One region of the Faecalibacterium sp. Marseille-Q4896 genome, then DNA from elsewhere that is predicted to be linked to it. Evidence: riboswitches for the same ligand, from Rfam matches in the RefSeq annotation. Region 1 holds a riboswitch; each other region holds the start of a gene.
The links. A riboswitch is a leader RNA that binds a small molecule or an ion and turns the genes downstream of it on or off. The one in region 1 is predicted to bind thiamine pyrophosphate.
Positions count from the first base shown of each region.

Region 2: another riboswitch for thiamine pyrophosphate. It lies ahead of J3348_RS06505 (energy-coupled thiamine transporter ThiT); the one in region 1 lies ahead of thiW (energy coupling factor transporter S component ThiW).
Region 3: another riboswitch for thiamine pyrophosphate. It lies ahead of thiD (bifunctional hydroxymethylpyrimidine kinase/phosphomethylpyrimidine kinase); the one in region 1 lies ahead of thiW (energy coupling factor transporter S component ThiW).

Region 1 is NZ_JAFREG010000002.1:86,205-93,723, reverse strand. It holds gene cbiB (adenosylcobinamide-phosphate synthase CbiB) at 1-765, shown strand, start outside; gene J3348_RS04380 (threonine-phosphate decarboxylase) at 762-1,829, shown strand; gene J3348_RS04375 (cobyric acid synthase) at 1,826-3,322, shown strand; gene J3348_RS04370 (precorrin-8X methylmutase) at 3,319-3,993, shown strand; gene J3348_RS04365 (hypothetical protein) at 4,156-4,437, opposite strand; TPP riboswitch at 4,628-4,735, shown strand; gene thiW (energy coupling factor transporter S component ThiW) at 5,026-5,541, shown strand; gene thiM (hydroxyethylthiazole kinase) at 5,557-6,378, shown strand; gene thiE (thiamine phosphate synthase) at 6,365-7,000, shown strand; gene thiC (phosphomethylpyrimidine synthase ThiC) at 7,203-7,519, shown strand, end outside.
Region 2 is NZ_JAFREG010000003.1:65,599-73,117, forward strand. It holds gene sigG (RNA polymerase sporulation sigma factor SigG) at 545-1,312, shown strand; gene J3348_RS06500 (sporulation transcriptional regulator SpoIIID) at 1,363-1,611, opposite strand; TPP riboswitch at 1,722-1,821, shown strand; gene J3348_RS06505 (energy-coupled thiamine transporter ThiT) at 1,904-2,533, shown strand; tRNA gene J3348_RS06510 (tRNA-Ala) at 2,675-2,750, shown strand; gene bilS (flavodoxin family protein BilS) at 2,814-3,305, shown strand; gene J3348_RS06520 (DNA glycosylase) at 3,398-4,234, opposite strand; gene yfcE (phosphodiesterase) at 4,234-4,779, opposite strand; gene J3348_RS06530 (MATE family efflux transporter) at 5,089-6,420, shown strand; gene J3348_RS06535 (sodium:alanine symporter family protein) at 6,619-7,519, shown strand, end outside.
Region 3 is NZ_JAFREG010000001.1:343,271-350,789, forward strand. It holds gene J3348_RS01895 (ZIP family metal transporter) at 1-103, opposite strand, end outside; gene J3348_RS01900 (HIRAN domain-containing protein) at 196-570, opposite strand; gene J3348_RS01905 (hypothetical protein) at 1,129-1,404, shown strand; gene J3348_RS01910 (chromate transporter) at 1,579-2,151, opposite strand; gene J3348_RS01915 (chromate transporter) at 2,148-2,720, opposite strand; gene J3348_RS01920 (aspartate dehydrogenase domain-containing protein) at 2,855-3,655, shown strand; gene J3348_RS01925 (D-isomer specific 2-hydroxyacid dehydrogenase family protein) at 3,671-4,567, shown strand; gene J3348_RS01930 (TIGR00730 family Rossman fold protein) at 4,609-5,145, opposite strand; TPP riboswitch at 5,241-5,348, shown strand; gene thiD (bifunctional hydroxymethylpyrimidine kinase/phosphomethylpyrimidine kinase) at 5,405-6,205, shown strand; gene J3348_RS01940 (TENA/THI-4 family protein) at 6,198-6,875, shown strand; gene J3348_RS14355 (tryptophan synthase subunit alpha) at 7,013-7,453, opposite strand.

The DNA.
Region 1 (7,519 bases):
GTGGGCACCTTTCTGGTCACGAGCCTTGTGTGTCTGGCGGCGGTAAAGCTCAGCCCGTGGCTGGGCCTTGCCGTACAGATGTTCTGGTGCGGGCAGGCGCTGGCAGCCAAGGGCCTTGCGCAGGAGAGCACAAATGTGTATAACGAGCTGGTCCGGAACGACCTGCCCGCTGCCCGCAAAGCCGTGAGCCGCATCGTGGGCCGCGACACCCAGGACCTGACCGCCGAGGGCGTGACCAAGGCCGCGGTGGAAACGGTGGCCGAAAATGCCAGCGACGGCGTCATTGCGCCGCTGCTGTATATGCTCATCGGCGGGGCACCGCTGGCGCTGACCTACAAGGCTATCAATACCATGGACAGCATGCTGGGCTACAAGAACGAGAAGTACCTTTATTTTGGCCGTGCAGCCGCGAAGCTGGACGATGTGGCCAACTACATCCCCAGCCGCATTGCCGCCCTTTTGTGGGTGGCCGCTGCGGCCTTTACCGGCAACGATGCCAAGGGCGCATGGCGCATCTGGCGGCGGGACCGGCGCAACCACGCCAGCCCCAACAGCGCCCAGACCGAAAGCGCCTGCGCCGGTGCACTGGGCGTGCAGCTGGCCGGCCCGGCTTACTATTTTGGCGAATATTACCCCAAGCCTACCATCGGTGATGCCCTGCGCCCCATTGAGCCGCAGGACATCCTGCGCGCCAACCGCATGATGTATGTGGCAAGCGGCTTTGCGCTGGCATGGGGTGCAGCAATACGGGGGTTCCTTGCATGAAACAATTGACCCATGGCGGCGACTGGGCGGGCTACCGCGCCGAGTTTGGCCGCGACCCGCTGGATTTTTCGGCCAATGTCAGTCCGCTGGGCCTGCCGGAAGGGGTGGCAAAGGCCATTACGGCAGCGCTTGCCACGGCCGACCGCTACCCCGACCCGCTGTGCCGGGCCCTGCGTGAAAAACTGGCGGTGGCTGAGGGAGTGCCCGCCGAATGGCTGCTGTGCGGCAACGGCGCGGCAGACCTCATCTTCCGGCTGGCGCTGGCTGCAAAGCCCCGCACTGCACTGGTAACGGCCCCCACTTTTGCCGAGTATGCCACCGCCCTTGAAACGGCAGGCTGCACGGTGGAACGGCATTTTTTGCGGGAAGAAAACGATTTTACGGTGACGAAAGATCTCCTGAACGCGGTGCACCCGGGTACAAATATGGTGTTCCTCTGTCAGCCCAACAACCCCACCGGCCAGCTGGCAGAGCCTGCCCTTGTGGAAGCGCTGCTGCGCAGATGCGAGGCCGTGGGTGCGGTGCTGGCCGTGGACGAATGCTTTCTGGATTTTCTGCCGGAGGGCGAAGGCCTTTCGGCAAAGCATCTGCTGAAAAACAGCAAAAAACTGATTATTTTAAAAGCCTTCACCAAGCTTTACGGCATGGCAGGCGTGCGTCTGGGCTATTGCCTGTGCTCTGATACAGAGCTGCTTGCCCGGATGCGGGCAGCGGGCCAGCCGTGGGCGATTTCCGGTCTGGCACAGGCGGCGGGCATCGCTGCGCTGGACGAGACGGAATATGTGGCGAAGGTGCGTGCATTGATCGAAGCACAGCGGCCTGTGCTGGCAGACGGCCTGCGGGCGCTGGGCCTGCGGGTGATCGAGGGCCGGGCTAACTATCTGCTGTTCCGCGCGCCGGAAGCGCTGGGCGAAGCGCTGCGCCGCAAGGGTGCGGTACTGCGCAGCTGCGGCAATTATCCGGGCCTTGATGCCAGCTGGTACCGCACCGCCGTGCGCACAGAAAACGAGAACCGGCAGCTGCTTGCACTGCTGGCCGAAACCCTGCCGGAGGTGGCACAATGAGCAAGGCAAAATGCATTATGGTGCAGGGCACCATGAGCGGTGCGGGCAAAAGCCTGCTGTGCGCGGCGCTGTGCCGCATCTTTGCGCAGGATGGCTACCGCGTGGCCCCTTTCAAAAGCCAGAACATGGCCCTGAACAGCTTCGTCACCCGCAACGGTGCAGAGATGGGCCGTGCTCAGGTGGTGCAGGCACAGGCTGCAGGCGTGGAGCCGGATGTGCGCATGAACCCCATCCTGCTCAAGCCCAGCAGCGATGTGGGCAGTCAGGTGATCGTGAACGGCAAGGCCCGGGGCCAGATGCCTGCCGCCGCCTACTTTAAAATGAAGCGCAGCCTTATCCCGGACATTCTGGAAGCCTACAACAGCCTTGCCGCCGAGAACGACATCATCGTGATCGAAGGCGCGGGCAGCCCGGCAGAGATCAACCTGAAAGCCGACGATATCGTGAACATGGGCCTTGCAAAGCTGGTGGATGCGCCGGTGCTGCTGGCGGGCGATATCGACCGCGGCGGCGTATTCGCGCAGCTGTACGGCACTGTGGAGCTGCTGGAAGCCGACGAGCGTGCCCGCATCAGGGGGCTCATCATCAACAAGTTCCGGGGCGATGTGGAGATCCTGCGGCCCGGCCTTGCCATGCTGGAAGAAAAAACGCAGCTGCCCGTGCTGGGCGTGGTGCCGTACCTGCGGGTGGAGATCGAGGACGAGGATTCTCTCTCGGATCGTCTGGAAGCAAAAAGCACCGTCAAACCGCTGGATATCGCCATCCTGCGCCTGCCGCATGTGTCCAACTTCACCGACTTTATCCCGCTGGAACAGCACCCGCTGCTGGGCGTGCGGTATGTGCAGCGCACCCGCCAGCTGGGTGCACCGGATCTCGTCGTCCTGCCCGGAACCAAGAACACCATGGACGACCTGCGCTGGCTGCGGGAAAGCGGACTGGAAGCGGCGGTGCTCAGGCTTTCGGCAGCCGGTACGCCGGTGCTGGGCGTGTGCGGCGGCTACCAGATGCTGGGTGAACAGCTCTGCGACCCGGCAGGGGAGGAGAGCGGCACCCCCTGCACCCTGCGGGGCCTTGGCCTGCTGCCCACCACGACGGTGTTCGGCACCGAAAAGCACCTGACCCAGACCGCAGCCTGTGTGACCACAGAACCCTTTGCAGGCGCAAAGCTGACGGGCTACGAGATCCACGCAGGCCGCACCGAGGTGCGGGGCAGTGCGTTCTGCATCCTTGCAGACGGCACGCCGGAGGGCTGTGTGCAGGACGGTGTATTCGGTACCTACCTGCACGGCCTGTTCGACACCGGCGAACTGACCGAAAAACTGACCGCATTTTTGTGCAAACGGAAGGGCATCGATCCGGCCGGGGCCGAGCTTATCCCCATGGAGCAGTACCGTCAGCAGCAGTTTGATCTGCTTGCCGATGGTGTGCGCGCGGCACTGGATATGCCCGCTATCTATGCCGCCATGGGAATGCAAAAAGGAGACAACACATGACACCGCAGCATCATCTGCCCGCCGACATTGAACGGACGAGCATCTCCATTATCACAAGGGAACTGGACGAGCTGGGCCTGACCCCGCCGCCGGAGACGGCTGCGGTGGTCAAGCGGGTCATCCACACCACCGCGGATTTCGACTATGCCAAAAATCTGCGCTTTACACCCGGCGCGGTGGAAGCCGCAGTCAAGGCCCTGCACGCGGGTGCTTTCATCGTTACCGACACCAATATGGCGCTTGCGGGCATCACAAAGCCGGGCCTGAAAAAACTGAACGGTGAAGCCATCTGCTACATGGCAGACCCCGCTGTGGCCGAAGCCGCAAAGCAGGCGGGCACCACCCGTGCCGTTGCCGCCATGCACCGCGCTGCTCGGGAGCACCCGGGGGCCATTCTGGCCATTGGCAATGCGCCCACGGCCCTTTTGACCATTGCGGAGGAAATGGAAGCCGGTCTGCGGCCTGCATTGGTCATTGGCGTGCCGGTGGGGTTTGTGAATGTGGTGGAAAGCAAGGAAGTACTGTTTGCCGCCTGCGAGCGATACGGCGTGCCTGCCATCGCCGCCATGGGCCGCAAGGGCGGCAGCAATGTAGCTGCAGCCATCTGCAACGCCCTCATTTACTCTGCCACCGAAATGCTGGACCCCTCTGCCAGAGGGTGGAACGGATAAGGTGGAAATAGCATAATATCAAAAACCCGGAACCCTTTTTGAGCCGTTTTGGCCGAGAAAAGGTTCCGGGTTTTGTTCATGATTTTTTCAGAGAGCTATTTTGCAACAGCCCCATTTTCACGGAAAAGGTCCGAACCGAGCACGGCATCCACACTGCCGGCATCAGGCTGCGGGGAACGCCTTGTTCCACACTTCGATCACCTTGAACTTCGGGGCCCAGCCTTCGGGCTCAAAGCGGTCGCCCTTGGCAGCCATGGTGCCCTGCTCGGTGCACCACTGTGCGGCCTTGGCCATATCAGGGTCGGTCACATCCGCAAAGGCGGGTGCGCCTGCGGGTTCGGGCCTGCCTGCGGTGTTCCACACCAGCATCGAGCCTTTTGCATTGCTTCCCGTGATTGTAACATTGCGCATACCCGTAATGGTAAGGCCCAGGCCACCGTCCATTCGTGTATCATTGGTGCAGACCAGAACAATATCCGTGCTGCGTCCACCTTGAAAATACCATATTTCACCTTCTTTTTCAATAAAACCTGCGTGAAACGCCCCAAAAACTGCGTGAAAAACGTTTTGCACCGCTGTGCGCGCCTTTGCCCCCTCTTGCAATTTGTGCGCAAAGGGTGTAGAATACAGTCACAATCAAATACAGGGGAGCTTGTGAAGCAGGCTGAGAGGAAGTATCCAAACTTCGACCCTTTTACCTGATGCGGATAATGCCGCCGTAGGAAGTCAGAATGGATGATTTTTTGCAGGAGGCACCGCGGAAGGTGTCTCCTGTTTTTTGTTGTGTACCTATTACCATTAAGGAGGATACCTTGTACTTTTCTGCGGAAGTGCCGCAGCGGGCTGAGGGGGAGCGCCCTGAGCTTTGTGACCGTCAGCGATGGGAAGCCGTGTTCCGGCGTGAGAGGAGACCAGCAAGTCTCGACCGCTTCTTATAGTTCCTGCGCCGGGTCTGGCACCGGGTGCGGGCTGTTTGCGGAGGCGCTGTATGGTTTTTGCTGCTTCCGCAGGTTTGGAAAGGAGCCTTGCCTTATGAAAAAACTCTCTGTGAAAAAGCTGGCGCTGGCCGGCATGCTGTGCGCTCTGTGCGTGGTGGGCAGCGTATTCAGCTTCCCCATGTTCGGCAGCAAATGTGCACCCATCCAGCACATGGTCAATGTGACCTGCGCGGTGCTGCTTGGCCCGTGGTGGGGCGTGGGCGTGGCCTTTGTGGCCTCGCTGCTGCGCAACCTGCTGGGTCTGGGCAGCCTGATGGCCTTCCCCGGCAGCATGTTCGGCGCACTGCTGTGCGGCCTTGTGTACCATAAGACCAAAAACATCCTTGCCACCATGGTGGGCGAGGTGTTCGGCACCAGCATTCTGGGCGGTCTGTGCGCTTACCCGGTGGCCATCTTCCTCATGGGCAAGAGCGCTGGCGACATCGCGTTCTATGCCTACATCGTGCCGTTCCTCATCTCCACTGCAGTGGGTTCCATCATTGCGGGCGTGCTGGTGTACAGCCTGCAGCGCTCCGGCGCACTGCGCTCCATGCAGAACAGTCTTTCCTGACGGAGGGGCACCCGAATGTTCAAAACAGAATTCGAGAACCTGCGCCGCACCTGCCCGCTCATCCATAACATTACCAACTACGTCACCGTGAACGACTGCGCCAACATGGTGCTGGCCTGCGGTGCTTCGCCCATCATGGCCGACGATGCTGCCGAGGTGGAGGACATCACCACCATCTGCGGCGGTCTGAACATCAACATCGGCACCCTGAACAGCCGCACCATCACCAGCATGCTACTGGCGGGCAAAAAGGCAAACCAGCTGGGCCATCCTGTGGTGCTGGACCCGGTGGGTGCGGGTGCATCCCGCCTGCGCACCGACACGGCTTTCCGCCTGCTCCGGGACGTAAAGTTCACCGTGATCCGCGGCAACATCTCAGAGATCAAAACGCTGGCCTCCGGCGCGGGAACCACCAAGGGCGTGGATGCCGATGTGGCCGATAAAGTTACTGAGGAAAATCTGGATTCTGCCGTGGCCTTTGCCAAGGCCTTTGCAGCCCAGACGGGTGCCGTTATTGCCATTACCGGTGCCATCGACATCGTGGCCGATGCCGAAAAAGCCTACTGCATCCGCAACGGCAATGCCATGATGAGCAGCATCACCGGTACGGGCTGCCAGCTTTCGGCCCTGACGGCGGCGTTCGTCACCGCCAACCCCGGCCATCCGCTGGAAGCCGCTGCAGCTGCAGTGTGCGCCATGGGCCTTGCGGGCGAGACCGCCCACAAGCGCCTGACCCCGCTGGACGGCAACTCCACCTACCGCAATTATATCATCGATGCCATTTACAATATGACCCCGGATCAGCTGGAAGAAGGAGCAAACTATGAAGTGCGATAAGCAGAACATGCTTCTGTATGCCGTCACCGACCGCGCATGGGTGGGCAAACAGACCCTCTATGAACAGGTGGAGAGCGCCTTGAAAGGCGGTGTCACCTGTGTGCAGCTGCGTGAAAAAGAGCTGGACGACGAAGCTTTTCTGAAAGAGGCTGTGGAGATCCATGCTCTGTGCCAGCGCTACGGCGTGCCGTTCTTTGTGAACGACAATGTGGACATTGCCATCCGCTGCCACGCCGAGGGCGTGCACGTGGGGCAGGAGGATATGGCCGCAGCGCAGGTGCGCGCTCGTGTGGGCGAGGGAATGATGATCGGCGTTTCCGTCCACAGTGTGGAGGAAGCACGGGAAGCCGTCAAGCACGGCGCAGACTGCCTTGGTGTGGGCGCAGCCTTTGCCACCCACACCAAGACCGATGTGGATGTTCTGCCCCACGAGACCCTGAAGGCCATCGGTGATGCCGTGGACATCCCGGTGGTGGCCATTGGCGGCATCCACAAGGAGAACATCCTGCAGCTCAAGGGTACCGGTGTGGATGGCGTGGCCCTTGTGAGCGCCATCTTTGCAGCAGACGACATCGAGACCGAGTGCCGGGAGCTGAAGGCGCTTTCCGAGCAGATCATCTGACCGATCCCGCGGCAAACCGGGGACACCACCTTGGGCCGCGTTATAAAATTCATGGAGAAAACCAACATGAAAAGCGTATTTTGCGCAGGTGCCGGCATCCAGAACGTTCTGTTTTTTCTGAATGACGGCTGCCTTTCCCTACCCTTGTATGACCAGCACCCTGCTGTTCAGAGATAAACTGTCATTTGGAGGAACAGAGCGTATGCAGACTTATACCACTCAGATGGATGCTGCCCGCAAGGGCATCATCACGCCGCAGATGGAGATCGTGGCAAAAAAGGAATACCGCACCACCGAGGAGATCCGCCAGTGGGTCGCCGAGGGCAAGGTTGCCATCCCCGCCAACAAGCACCATGAGTGTTTGAACCCCGAGGGCGTCGGCTCCATGCTGCGCACCAAGATCAACGTGAACCTTGGCGTCTCCCGCGACTGCAAGGACTACAACGTGGAGATGCAGAAGGTGATGAGCGCCGTCAACATGGGTGCCGAAGCCATTATGGACCTTTCCAGCCACGGCAA
Region 2 (7,519 bases), on a different contig from region 1:
CGGACTGCCGCCCGCTGGGCTTGACAATCCACGCTGATTCGCGTATAATAAAGCTACAAAAGGCGCTGGCCCTGCAAACGGCTAGTTCCTTACCGGATTAGTCAAGAAAAGATGACCGCTCGGATTGGGACTCGAGGCGGTCATTTTTTCTTTTTGTCATCACTGTGAGAAACAGTCCATGTAATTTCAAACGTAACGTAGATTGCTCCGCCGAGAAGCGTGAGCAGAAGCACGACCTGTTCGAACGTCATGGTGCATCCCCCCTTTCCGCCCTTGGACATCCGGGGAGAACGAGATCTTCAAGAAAAAATCGTCTTTAGCCGGCACCCAAGTACCGGTAAGGACTAGCCGCCTGCGTTTGTGGGCACAGCGCCTGATGGCGGCGTTGCCGCCGCAAATACAGCATATCATAGATCCGCACAAAAAACAATATTTTGCCGCGCTTTCCTGCCAAACGGGAAAGCGCACAGTTTTTTCCACGCATACAATGCCGCTGCGCATCCCATACTCCCGGTGAAGATCAAAACAGACCGGGGGCGTTTGGATGTACAACAAAGTGGAGCTGTGCGGCATGAACACTGCAAAGCTGCCTGTGCTGACCGAAGCCGAAAAACGGGAGCTGCTGGCCCGCGCCCACGCCGGTGATGCAGCAGCCCGGGAACAAATGGTGGAAGGCAACCTGCGGCTGGTGCTCAGCGTGGTGCAGCGGTTCGCCCAGCGCGGCGAAAATCTGGACGACCTGTTTCAGGTGGGGTGCATCGGCCTGATCAAGGCCATCGATCATTTTGACCCCGCCCAGCCGGTGCGCTTCTCCACCTACGGCGTGCCCATGATCATTGGCGAGATCCGGCGTTTTCTGCGGGACAACAATGCCCTGCGGGTGAGCCGCAGCCTGCGGGATACCGCCTACCGGGCCATGCAGAGCCGCGAAGCGCTGGAAAAGCAGCTTGGCCGCGAGCCGACCATGGACGAGATTGCCCAGAGCGCCGGGCTCACCCGCCGGGAAGTGACGGCGGCGCTGGAATCGGTGGTGGAGCCGATCAGTCTGGAAGAGCCGGTGTACACCGATGGCGGCGATGCGATGTATGTGATCGATCAGGTGCGGGACCCGGACGGCGAGGACAGCTGGATCAGCGGGCTGCAGTTCCGGCAGACCGTGGCCGGGCTGACCCCGCGGGAAAAGCGGATCATGGAGCTGCGCTACCTGCAGGGCAAGACCCAGATGGAGGTGGCACAGGAGATCGGCATCAGTCAGGCACAGGTCAGCCGGTTGGAAAAAGGCGCACTGAGCCAGTTCCGCACCCGGGACTGAACCTAAAAAAGGCGGCACAGCTTCCGTTTTGTTCGGAAGTGTGCCGTCTTTTATCTGCGGCTGTATTTGCGCCGGGTGGCCGCACCGCCGCGCAGATGCCGCTCTGCCTTATTGCAGGCCAGAACCGCCCGCACCTGCCGGAACAGCTCCGGCTGCAGCGTCCGCAGCCGCACCGCAACATCCTTGTGCACGGTGGACTTGCTGCACCCGAACACCGCTGCCGCCGCACGCACTGTGGCCCGGTTGGCCGCGATATATTCGCCCAGCTGTACCGCCCTCTGTTCGGGGTCTCCCTTCATATCCAGACTCCTCCCATTGTGAACTTATGGTACAGCCTATGCACAGGCCGGGGCAGATATGTTCCGCCGGGGCTTGACTTTTGCGCCGGACGCGCTATACTTTTGCATGGACATAAAAACAGGGGTGCCGAAAGGCTGAGATCCGCGTTTTGCGGAGTACCCTTTTACCTGACCGGACAATGCCGGCGTGGGAGTTTGCAGAACTGTCCGTTCTTTCACAAACCCCGTGCGCCTGCTGGAAAGCGGGCGCATTTTGTTTTTGTGTACTATTGTTCTGAGAAGAGGAATCCCTATGACCAAAACCTATTCCAAAACCCGCATTCTGGTGGAGGGTGCGCTGATGATCGCCCTGTCCACCGTTTTGAGCATGATCCAGATCCCGCTCATGCCCCACGGCGGTTCCATCACCCTGTTCAGCATGGTGCCCATTCTGGTAATGAGCTACCGCCACGGCGCAAAGTGGGGCATCATGACCGCTTTCGTCAACAGCCTGATCCAGCTTGTGCAGGGCCTTGGCAATCTGGCATACTGCCAGACCCTCACGGCACAGGTGGGCTGCGTGCTGCTGGACTACCTTCTGGCCTTCACGGTTCTGGGCTTTGCCTGCCTGATCGCAAAGCCTTTCCGCAGCCGCACCGTGGGTGTCGGTGTCAGCGCCTTTGTGGTGTGCCTGCTGCGCTTTTTGTGCAGCTTTCTGTCCGGTTACATCGTCTGGAAGGACTACGACTACGCTTTCAGCTGGATGACCGAAATCGGCTTTCCCGGCATCTCCAACATGAGCGTGGACGGTCTGTGCTGGCTGTACAGTGCCGTGTACAACGCCACCTACATGCTGCCCGAAGCCATTCTGACCACGGTCCTTGTGGTGATCCTGATCCGTGTCGCACCGCAGATCTTCGACCCGCAGAACGCAAGAGCGTAAGTTTTTTCGCAGTCATTTTTCCCGCCGGGAAGGGCATTTCCCCGGCGGGAATTTTTTTGCAGAAAATCCCAAAAAAGCTGTTGACAATCCGGCAAAGCGCTGGTATAATTACTCCTGTCGTCAGGCACGGCACAAACATCTGGGGGATTAGCTCAGCTGGGAGAGCGCTTGCATGGCATGCAAGAGGTCACCGGTTCGATCCCGGTATTCTCCACCAGAAGGAAAAGCACCGCACGGAAACGTGTGGTGTTTTTTGTTGTTACCGACCAAAGGAGAAACTATGAGCTACGCGATCGTATTCAGCAGTAAAACAGGCAACACAAAATTATTGGCAGACACGCTGCACGCCTGTCTGCCACAGGAAAACTGCTGCTATTTTGGCACCCCGGACCCTGCTGCCATGGAAGCAGACGACCTCTATGTGGGCTTCTGGACAGACAAGGGAAACGCTGACGAAAGCACTTTGGACTTTTTGAAGCAGCTGCACGGCAAAAATATCTTCCTTTTTGGCACCGCCGGCTTTGGCGGCAGTGAGGAGTATTTCAACAAGATCCTGAAAAAGGTGGAGCGTTCACTGGACAGGAGCAACACGGTCTTCGGCCGTTATATGTGTCAGGGCAAGATGCCGCTTTCGGTACGCCAGCGGTATGAGGGCATGAAAAAGCAGCCGATCCATCTGCCCAATCTGGATGCACTGATCGAGAATTTTGACAACGCCCTTTCTCACCCGGATGCAGAAGATCTGGAACGGTTAAAGCAGGCAGTAAAATGATCAAAAGGCAGCGGTTTTCCTCAAACAGAGGAAGCCGTTGCCTTTTTTGCTTAGCGGATGGTCCTACGCTCCTGCCTGCGGCTCCGCGGTTCTTATCCCACGCTTCTTTTATAAAAGAACAGGTACTGCTGCACGATGCCTGCTTCCAGCCCGAACTGCGGGAACGGGTCCTGCCCGGCAAACTCGTCCCGGATGAGCCGTTCGATCCAGACATCCACCGGCACACGGCCCACACGGCCATAGCCGAACAGACACACGCAGTTTGCCACCTTTTTGCCCACACCGTCCAGTTCCATCAAACGGGCAAAAAGTGCTTCATCGGGCAGGGAAGCCAGCTTCTTCAGGTCCAGTGTGCCCTCTGCCGCCTGCTGCGCCGCATGCAGCACGTAGCGGGTGCGGTAGCCAAGACCGCACTCCTGCAGCGCCTGCTCCCCGGCACAGCAGAGCGCTTCTGCCGTCGGGAACGCATACACCGGCCCTTCGCTATCGCTGCCCAGCCGCTCGCCAAACCGCTCCGAAAGCAGCTCTACCGCCCTGCGGATAGCCGGGATGCTCTTTCGCTGCGAGATGATGAAGCTGACCAGCATCTCCCACTCATCCTGACGCAGCACCCGGATGCCCCGGCCATATTCCATGGCACGCTGCAGAAAGTCGTCCCGGCTGTCCAGCTTTCCGCGCAGGGCGGCATAGCTGCGGCCAAGGTCGAAGTAACCGTGCCAGAAGGTTTCCCATGTGCCCGGCTCACACCGCACCGTGTAGGTTCCGCTGCGCAGTGGTCTGAGGTAAAGCAGCTGTCTCCCGGAAACAAACCGATACCAGCCCTCCGCCTGCTTCCGGGGGCGAAAGCACTGGCCGCTTTCCAGAATTTTGTCCGGGTCGAAATCATCCCGGATCTGAACCGTTTTCTCTTCCAGCTCCATTGCCCCCATCACAGCTCCAGCTCCCGGTACACTTCGCCTTCCAGCGTTTTCCAAAGGAAAGTCTCCCCTTCCAGTGTCATATAGCTATGTGCACTCCCCTCCTTCGGGATGCTCACAGAACCGGGGTTCAGGTAGAGATTGCCTTCGCCGAACTCTGTCCACGCCGGAATGTGGGTGTGGCCATGCAGCAGGACATCCCCCGGAACCAGCGGTGGCAGGTTTTTCAGGTTGTGCACATGACCGTGGGTAGCGTAAACGAGCCGCCTGCCCACCGGCAGCACCGCATAGTCGGCCAGAATGGGAAAATCCAGCACCATCTGATCCACCTCAGCGTCACAGTTGCCCCGCACGCACAAAAGCGCCGGCTTCAGCCCGTTCAGGAGCGGGATGACCTCCTTCGGGGCATAGCCCTCCGGCAGGTCGTTGCGGGGGCCGTGATACAAAAGATCCCCCAGCAAAAGCAGCCGGTCTGCTCTCTCCCGCTCAAACGCTTTGATCATTTTTTTGCAATAAAACGCCGACCCGTGCAGGTCGGATGCGATCATCCATTTCATGGCAGGATTCTCCTTATTTTATAAAGTATCTATTTTTATTTTAGCCTCCCGGTGAAAAATGGTCAAGTCTATAAAAGTCATACTTTATCTGTTTGACCTCTTGACATCTGCCGGAAGCCGTGTTATCCTACAGTTAATAAAATTCGTGTGGATTTTTACAGCAGTATGCTACTTTTCGCCACACAATGACTTCAAAAAAGCCATTGTGTGGCTTTTTTGCGTCTGCTTTTATCTTCGAGCAGTCTCGCCCTGACGATTCCGCGGCTGCAGTAATTCATTCCTTTTCTCTACAGGAGCAATGCAAACACTATGAACGAGACCTTTATGAAAGAAAAACCGGTGCTGCCGCTGTTGGTATCCATGGCGCTGCCCAATGTTATTTCCATGCTGGTGAACAGTCTGTACAACATCGTGGACAGCCTGTTCGTGGCCCGCATCAGCGAAGACGCCATGACTGCGTTGTCGCTGGTGTTCCCGATCCAGAATTTTGCCAACGCCATCGCCATCGGCTTCGGTATCGGCATCAATGCCATGATCGCACTGTACCTTGGCGCGGGCGACCACAAAAAGGCCGAGACTGCCGCCACCCACGGTATGGCGCTGAGCCTGATGCACGGCATTCTCATCACCATTGTCAGCATTGTCATCATGCCGGGCTTTTTGCGCCGGTTCACCAGCGACGCAGGCCTGATCGCATCCGGCATCACCTACTCCACCATCGTATTCCTGTTTGCCACCATCAACATGGCGGCACTGGCCTTTGAAAAGATGTTTCAGGCCGTGGGCCGCATGAAGGTGACTATGGCGGCGCTGATCTTTGGCTGTGTGTGCAATATCCTTCTGGACCCCATCCTGATCTTCGGCCTTGGCCCGGTGCCTGCCATGGGCATTGCGGGTGCGGCCCTTGCCACCGGCATCGGCCAGCTGCTGAGCCTGTGCGTTTACCTTTTCGTTTACGTCCGTACTGAGCTGCCTATCCGACTGCGCCGCAGCTGCCTGCGCCCGGATGCTGCACTGGACGGCAAACTGTATGCCATCGGCGTGCCGGCCATCCTCAATCTGGCCCTGCCCTCTCTGCTGGTTACCTTCCTGAACGGCCTGCTGGCGGGCTTTTCCCAGAGCTACGTGGTGGTGCTGGGCATTTACTACAAGCTGCAGACCTTCCTGTATCTGCCCGCCAATGGCATCGTGCAGGGTATGCGCCCGCTCATTGGCTACAATTACGGTGCCAAACAGCACGCCCGCGTGAAAAAGCTCTACGAACTCACCCTCATCATGAGTGCTGCCATCATGGCTGCGGGCACGGTCATCTGCCTGTTCGCTTCCCGCCCGCTGATGCAGCTGTTCACTTCCAACCCCGAAACCGTCGCCATCGGCCAGACTGCCCTGCGCATCATCTGTCTGGGCTTTGTGGTTTCTGCCGTATCCACCACCTCTTCCGGTGCACTGGAAGGCCTTGGCAAGGGCGCAGAATCGCTGGTCATCTCGCTGTGCCGCTACATCGTATTCATCATGCCGCTGGCCGCTGTGCTGTGCCATTTCCTTGGTGCCAACGGCGTGTGGCATGCATTCTGGATCACCGAAGTGCTGTCCGCCATCGTGGCTTACCCGGTGTACCGCAAGGCAGTTGGAAAGTGCTGAGCCTTCTTGAAAGCGCTGGACGGCGAAGGACAAGTAAAATAAAATAGTTTCAAGCAGTTGAGGGAGAGTTTGCCAAAAATCCGCCCTCTTTTTTGTGCATTTTATTTGACAGTACGCAAAAACTGCGGTAAAATAAGGTGTTTGTTTTCCGGCATTTCGGCTGGAAAAGCGCAATTTAACAGAGGATGTGGGAAAAATATGATCGAGACGATCACGGCCGTCAATCAGGCGGTCAACCAATTCATCTGGGGCGTGCCCGCCATGGTGTGCATCATCGGCGTAGGCCTGCTCCTGAGCGTTCGCACGGGCTTTTTGCAGATCCGCAAATTTCCCTACGCCATCAAGACTACCATCGGACGCATGTTCCACAAAAAAGACGCTTCCGATGGCGCCATGACCCCCTTTCAGGCGGTGTGCACCGCGCTGGCCGGCACCGTGGGCACCGGCAACATTGCCGGTGTGGCAGGCGCAATCGCCATTGGCGGACCGGGTGCCGTGTTCTGGATGTGGTGTTCTGCCCTGCTTGGCATGTGCACCAAGTTTGCCGAGGTCACGCTGGCGGTGCACTACCGTGAGCGCAGCGAGACTGGCGAATGGGTAGGCGGCCCCATGTACTACATTAAAAACGGCCTGAGCAAGCATTGGCAGTTTCTTGCTGTGCTGTATTCCCTGTTTGGCGTGCTGACCGTGTTTGGCACCGGCAATGCCACACAGGTAAATACCATCGTTGCCGCTATCGATACCGCTCTGCTGGAGTACGGCGTGGTGGGCGGCGGTGCGCTTTCTACCCTGAACCTCGTGGTTGGCATCGCAGTGGCCATGCTGGTGGCCATGGTGCTGCTGGGCGGCATCAAGCGCATTGGCAGCGTGAGCGAAAAGCTGGTGCCCTTTATGGCTCTGTTCTACATCGTGCTGTCCGTGGGCGTTATGGTGCTGAACTTTGAGCGCCTGCCCTATGTGTTCGAGTCCATCATTGCGGGTGCGTTCAACCCGGCAGCGTTCACCGGCGGCACCATCGGCAGCCTGTTCGTCAGTATGCAGAAGGGTGTGTCCCGCGGCATTTTCTCCAACGAGGCCGGCCTTGGCACCGGTTCCATTG
Region 3 (7,519 bases), on a different contig from region 1:
AGGGCCGCGACTGCCGCCGCAGCAAAAACACGCCTGCTGCCCCCAGTGTAGTGCACGCCGCCGGGAACAGCAGCACCCACGCAGTGAAAACGATCTGGTTCACGATACATTCCCCCTTTGCCCGGTGTATGTGCGCCGAAGCAAAAAGGTGCAGAAAAGCCCGTCACACTGTATTTTGTGTGGCGGGCTTTTCTGTCAGAATGCGATGGCATCTTCTTCGTTGCCAAAGGGCAGACCCGTAGCCGGATCGACCGGCGGCAGGCCAGTCTGCCCCATATCCGCCGCCTTTACACTGCATACCACCGCATTGGCAAGCACATACTTCACCTTTGCGGTGGCAGCAGCGCCGATCTTATCATAGATGCGGCCTGCGCTGTAACAGTCGCCCAGCACGGTGTGAGTGCTGTTGGCCACATAACCCACCTTGCCCAGACCCGGCAGTTCTGCGCGGATGGCTTCGCGGTCAAAGTCATTCTCCGGCTCCTTGACCAGCTTTACCTTCTGGCCTACTGTAAACGGCTGAGTGCCGAAGCGGTAGTTGAGTCCGGTCAATGTAACATAGTACTTCATCTTTATTTCCTCCAAAACACATGTTTTATTTTCAGTGAACCCGTTCATCCCCTGCTGTGTCTGTATTATCCACTTTTTATGTCCAATAAAAATCACTTTCAAATAGCACTTGTCATTTTTTGATATTTTTGTTCAGGTTCGCTGCACAAAGTTTACCATCTTTTCTTTCTCCGCAGGTCAACTGTCAGGTGACAAATAGTTCTTTTCCGTTTCCGGAGCCGCATCATCCTCACTTTTGCATTTCTTTATTTCTCTTTAGGGAACATGCATTCCCGTCTTGATTCAAGTGAACAAACAATGAAAGAAATTACAAAGTGATTACAACGCGGTAAAAAATTCTTTCCTGAGTCTCCCTGTGCTTCGATCAGTTTAACAAAAACTCTTTGACTTTTAGCGATAAATTATAACAAAATCGTAGATTATCATTGAAATCTCACTTCTTAGCCAAAAAAGCTCTTGATTTTTTCGCAAAAAAGACTAGAATATCCACTTGCAGAAAGGCACTTCCTGTAGGGCCTTCTGCAAAATACATTTGCGTATGGCAAGGAGATTTTAGATATGAAACTCAAGAATGTTTGTGTTGCTGTTGTTGCTCTGGCTCTGGCTGTTGGCATGACCGCTTGCGGCGGCTCTGCTTCCTCCACTGCTGCATCCTCTTCCGAGGCTGCTTCTACCAGCACTTCTGTTGCTGCTGAGGCCGATGAGAACGCTTCTTCCGCTGTTGCAGAGGAGAACGGTTCTTCTTCTGAGGCTGCTTCCAGCGAGGCCGCTTCTTCTGAGGCCGCTTCTTCTGAGGCTGCTTCCAGCGAAGCTGCTTCTTCTGTTGCCGCATAATTCAGGCAGCACTCTTAGTTCAAGGAACGATCAAACCGGGCACGGAACTTTTTCTGTGCCCGGTTTTTTTGCAGCAAAATGCGCCGGAAAGGTTTATTGGGAACCTCCCGGCGCATTTTTCAGAAGCTGTCATCAGAAGCAGGATGCCCCTCAGGCAGCGTGCAATGCTTATTCTTATATTCCCCAGAACAGGATCCCCAGTCCTGCAGAGAGCAGGATCATCCCAATGGGCGATGGTGCTTTGCCCTTTTTCCGGCGGCAAAGGGCATGCAGCCCCCACAGCAGCAGGAACACCACAATGGAACGGAGATCCGGTGCAATGCCTGCCTTGTCCGCTGCAAACCCGGCCAGCGTAGAAAGCGCCATGTTGACAGCAGTTGCCAGGATCATCGCCACCACACAGGGACGAACGCCGCCAAGAACTGCATTGACACCGGCATATTTCATCAAATTCTGCAGCACCGATGCAATGAGCAGAATGATCACAAAAGACGGCAGCACCACACCCAGCGTGGCACACAGCGCGCCCCAGAAGCCGCCCTGTGAAGCACCGATGAAGGTGGCCATATTGATGGCCAGCGGGCCGGGTGTGGATTCCGACACGGCAATGAAGCTGAGAAATTCGCCTTCCGTCAGCCAGCCGTGTCCTAAGACCGTTTCCCGCACCAGCGAGATCATGCCGTAGCCGCCGCCGAAGGACAACGCACCGATCATGAGGAAATTCCAGAAAAGTTCTACATAGATCACGGCTTCTTCTCCCCCTTCCGCAGCTGCTGTACTGCATACACCAGCAGCCCGGCCGCACCGCTGAACAGGATGTAAAAAATGGAAGAGAATGACACTGCTGCAATGGAACAGCCCACCATCGCTGCCGCAACCGTGGTCAGGATGACAATATTGAAGACGCTGTGTTCCAGCTGCTTCAGCATTTTCAGTCCGGCGGAAAGGATCAGATAGATCACACACACCTGAATGCCGTGGAACGCACTTGCCACCACCGAAAGGCGGAGGAACTGGTCAAAGAACAGCGAGATCAGATAAATGACCGCGAAGGACGGAAGACATACCGCCACCGTGGACGCTGCCGCACCTGCCGTACCCTCGATCTTGTAGCCGATGTAGGTGGCACTGTTCACCGCCACCGGGCCGGGCGTAGACTCCGCAATTGCCACCATGTCCAGAAATTCTTCTTTTGTCACCCACTTTTTCTCTTCCACAAATTCATTCTGCAGCAAAGCCACCATGGCATAGCCGCCGCCAAACGTGAACGCACCAATTTTGAAAAACGTCCAGAAAAGCTCCTTTGTTTTCGACATAGCCTTCTCCTTTCTTGCGCCTTATTATATCATTTTTTGTTTTGATATGATATACTTTAATGGAATATGCTGTTTTCTTTGGAAAAAGCAGAAAGCTGTTTTCTTTGGAAAAAGCAGAAAAAGGAGTTTAGGATATGAAAACAAAATTTGGCATTGTAGGCTGCGGATTTCTGGGCGGCATTGTGGCCAACGCATGGAAGAACGGTCTGCTGCCGGACTATGAGCTGGTGGGCGTGACCAGCCGCACCCGTGCTTCGGCGGAAAAGACTGCCGAAACGGTGGGCTGTGCCGTGTGTGACGATGTGGATGCCCTGCTGGCGCTGGAGCCGGAGTACATCGTGGAGACCGCTTCGGTGGAGGCTGTGCGCGCCATGGCTGTGCCTGTACTGAAAAAAGGCGTGAATCTGGTCATTATTTCCATTGGTGCCTTTGCGGACCTTGATTTTTACGAGCAGGTCAAGGCCGCTGCCGTGGAGGGCGGTGCCAAGGTGCATCTGGCAAGCGGTGCCATTGGCGGCTTTGATGTGCTGCAGACCGTCACTCTGATGGCCGAGGCGCAGAAGCTGGCCGAGACGGCAGGCATTGAGACCCACACCGGAGCCAAGGGCTTCCGCAACACGCCGGTATGGGCCGACCACCTGCTGACCGATACCGAAAAGACCACCGTGTTCACCGGCAATGCCAAGCAGGCCATTGCCACCTTCCCCCGCCGCGTGAATGTGGCTGTTGCCACCTCGCTGGCCACCACCGGCCCGGAGATCACCGGCGTGACCATGCACTCGGTACCCGGCTGGGTGGGCGACGACCACCGCATCACCGCCGAGATCGAGGGCGTGAAGGCCGTGGTGGATATCTGCTCTTCCACCAGCGCCATTGCCGGTTGGAGCGTAGTTGCCCTGCTGCGCAACCTCTCCTCCCCTGTATGCTTCTACTAAAGGAGGGCTTTGCAGATGTTCAACAAACTGGTGGCCATTGAGCCGGTAAGCCTGATTCCTTCCGCCGAGGAAGCGCTGCATCAGTACGCAAAAGAAGTGGTGCTGTACCGCGATATCCCGGCCAGCGATGACCAGATCGTGCAGCGCATCGGAGATGCCGATGCTGTACTTCTGAGCTACACCTCCCGCATGGGCAAAAATGTGATCGAGCGCTGCCCGAATATCCGTTACATCGGCATGTGCTGCAGCCTGTATTCTGAGGAAAGCGCCAATGTGGATATCGCCTACGCCCGCACCCGCGGCATCAAAGTGCTGGGCATCCGGGACTACGGCGACCGCGGCGTTGTGGAGTACGTCCTGCATGAGCTCACCGGCATCCTGCACGGTTTTGGGATGCCCATGCTGCGGGACGAGCCGGTGGAGATCACCGGGCTGAAGGCAGGCATCATCGGGCTGGGTGTGTCCGGCAAAATGATCGCCGACGCGCTGCAGTTCATGGGCGCCGACATTGCCTATTACAGCCGCACCCGCAAGCCGGATGCCGAAGCTGTGGGCATGGCCTATAAGCCGCTGGCACAGCTGCTGACCGAGAGCGAGGTGGTGTTCACCTGCCTGAACAAAAATGTCCTTCTGCTGGGCAAGGACGAATTTGCGCAGCTGGGCGCAGGCAAGGTGCTGTTCAACACCTCCATCGGCCCGGGCTTTGACTCTGCTGCTCTGGAACAGTGGCTTGCTCTGCCGGGCACCCACTTCTTCTGTGACACCCGTGCCGCTGCCGGCCCGGTGGGCGAAGACTTCTTTGCCCGTGAGAATGTGCATTGCGCGAATGTTTCTGCCGGACGCACCAAGCAGGCTTTTGTGCTGCTGAGCCAGAAGGTGCTTGCAAATATCCGCACTGCACTGGGAGAATGATATAAAAAGGAAACGCTTCCCGGCCGGGGAAGCGTTTCCTTTTAGGCTTTATTCAAAATTGTTGTGATCTCTTCCAGATTCGCCGCAAATCGGATGCCCTGCTGGCGCTGCGGCGTGGAAAGGCCTTTCTCGATCATTTTGGCAAGCAGTGCTTTCAGGCTGTCGTAGTAGCCGTTCAGATCATACAGGATGCAGGGCGCGTCCAACTGGCCCAGCGAGACCTTGGACATTACCTCTGCGATCTCTTCCAGCGTGCCGGTACCGCCGGGGAATGCGATGAAGGCATCGCCCAGCTCGATCATCTTCGTCTTGCGCTCGGTCATGTCCTTGGTGACGATCAGCTCGGTCAGGCCATCGTGCTGCAGCTCCTGCTGCACAAAGAACTGCGGTTCCACACCGGTCACCGTGCCGCCTGCGTCCAGCGCGCTCTGGGCAAGCTGACCCATCAGGCCGCTGCGGGAGCCGCCGTACACAAGGCGGTGCCCGTTTGCACCGATCCAGCTGCCCAGTTCCCGGACAGCTTCCGCCAGCGCAGGATCATTGCCCGCATTTGCTCCAAGATAGACCGTGATGTTCATGGTATTTCCCCCTTTGTTTTTTCCATTTTACCACGCAGCGGGCCGATTGAAAAGGGCCATCCCCTTGCAAATGCAGCGGCACTGTGGTATTCTTGAACGCAGAAAAAGGGAGCCTGCAAAAGCAGGCTGAGAGTGGGCTGTTTGCCCAGACCTGTGACCTGATTTGGACAATGCCAACGTAGGGAGATACTGCTGCTTCAAAGTGCGGAGGTGCCTCTTTGCGGGCATTTCCGCATTTTTTGCAAAGGAAGTTGTAACCATGAAAACTGCATTGACGATTGCCGGCAGCGATTCCAGCGGCGGTGCTGGCATCCAGGCCGATATCAAAACCATGACTGCAAACGGCGTGTACGCCATGAGCGCCATTACCGCACTGACTGCCCAGAACACCACAGGTGTGACCGGCATTTTTGAAGCCACGCCCGAATTTCTGGCACAGGAGATCGACGCCATTTTTACCGACATCTACCCGGATGCCGTCAAGATCGGCATGGTATCCTCGGCAGAGCTGATCGGTGTGATCGCCGAAAAGCTGCACACCTACGGCGCAAAGCATATCGTGGTGGACCCGGTGATGGTTGCCACCTCCGGCTCCAAGCTGCTGCGGGACGATGCCGTGCAGGCACTGACCGAAAAACTGCTGCCCATGGCAGAGGTGGTCACCCCCAACATTCCGGAGGCTGAGATCCTTTCCGGCATGAAGATCACCGATGCGGCCGGAATGGAGGCCGCTGCAAAGCTGATCAGCGAGAAATACCACTGTGCCGTGCTGTGCAAGAGCGGCCACCAGATCAACGATGCCGACGACCTTCTGTGGCGGGACAGCTGCGGCAAATGGTTCCGCGGCAAGCGCATTGCAAACCCCAATACCCACGGCACCGGCTGCACCCTATCCAGCGCCATTGCGTCTAATCTGGCAAAGGGCTATGATCTGGATGCATCTGTGGAGCGCGCAAAGGCCTACATTTCCGGCTGTCTTTCTGCCATGCTGGATCTGGGCCACGGCTCCGGCCCGATGGACCATATGTTTGCACTGAAGGGAGAGTTTGTGGGTGAGTGAGCAGACCTTTGTGCAGCAGCTGGTGCAGGAAAGTCTGCCTGTGTGGGAGCAATGTCTGCACTCAGAATTTCTGACCCACCTTGCGGATGGCACACTGGATGAAGCCTGCTTCAAGGGCTACATCGTGGAGGACAGTCTTTACCTGCGGGAATATGCCAAGGTGTTTGCCTGGGGCATGACCAAGGCAAAGGATATGCAGACCATCCGCACCTACTATTCCCTGCTTTCCTTCGTGAATGAGAGCGAGGATGCAGCCCGCCTGCACTATCTCAAGCACTTTGGACTGACCGATGAAGGCATCCAGAGCCTGCCGCTGCGGCCGGAGAACCGTGCCTATGTGGACTCTATGATCGAAGCCGCCAAAAATGGCGATGGCGCGGCCGAGTGTATGATGGCCTGCCTGCCCTGTATGCTGAGCTATGGCTGGATCTTCCAGAAACTGCTGGAAGAAAAGCCTTCCGTGCAGGATACCCTTTATGGTGCGCTGGTGGTGGACTATGCTGACAAGGGCTATGAGGCGGCCTGCCGCGACTGGGCCGCGTTTGCAGAAAAAGTCTGCGAAGGCCTGAGCGACGAGCGCCTTGCCCGCTGCCGCGAGATCTTCCATGCCTGCTCGGAGCACGAGCTGAACTTCTGGGCCATGGCAGCTTCCCCGCGCAGTGACCTGTAATTTTTCCTAAAATATAAAATGCACCCGGCCTGTGGGCAGAACCGCAGCAACCGGGTGCATTTGTTTTGTTCAGGGTTTCGTGGCCGCAGCCGCAGGCATGAGCCTTCGTGCCGGAAACATGGGAGCCCTATGCTGCACTAAATGGTGTATTCCCGCACAGCGTCCTTCATGCTTTTTACATATGCGCCAATGTGCTCCGGTGCATCCTTGCCGTACTGTTCCAGCAGTTTGATGATGGCCGAGCCCACAATGGCACCATCGGCAATGCCCGTCATTTTTGCTGCCTGCTCCGGCGTGGAGATGTTGAAGCTGTGGGCGTTGTCGCCGCCGGTGCCAACGATCTCAAAGATATCCATGCCGGTGTCCACCTTGGTGGCGTGGTCGCGCATGGCGGCGGCGCAGCCCGCAATTTCGTCCGTGGTCTCAGCCTTGGCGCTCTTGGTGGAAAGCGCCGCCAGAAAAGCTGCGTTCTGGGTGGGAGTGGTCTCGCCGCTCATGATCTCGTTCATCACGGCATAGGCTTCGTCATAGGTCAGGTCCTGTTTGCTGACGATCTTCACAATGGCTTCCTTGATCATTTTTTAACCCTCCATACTTCGTCCAGTGTGGGCCGTATCTTCATGGCTTTTTCCCTCCCGGTAGAA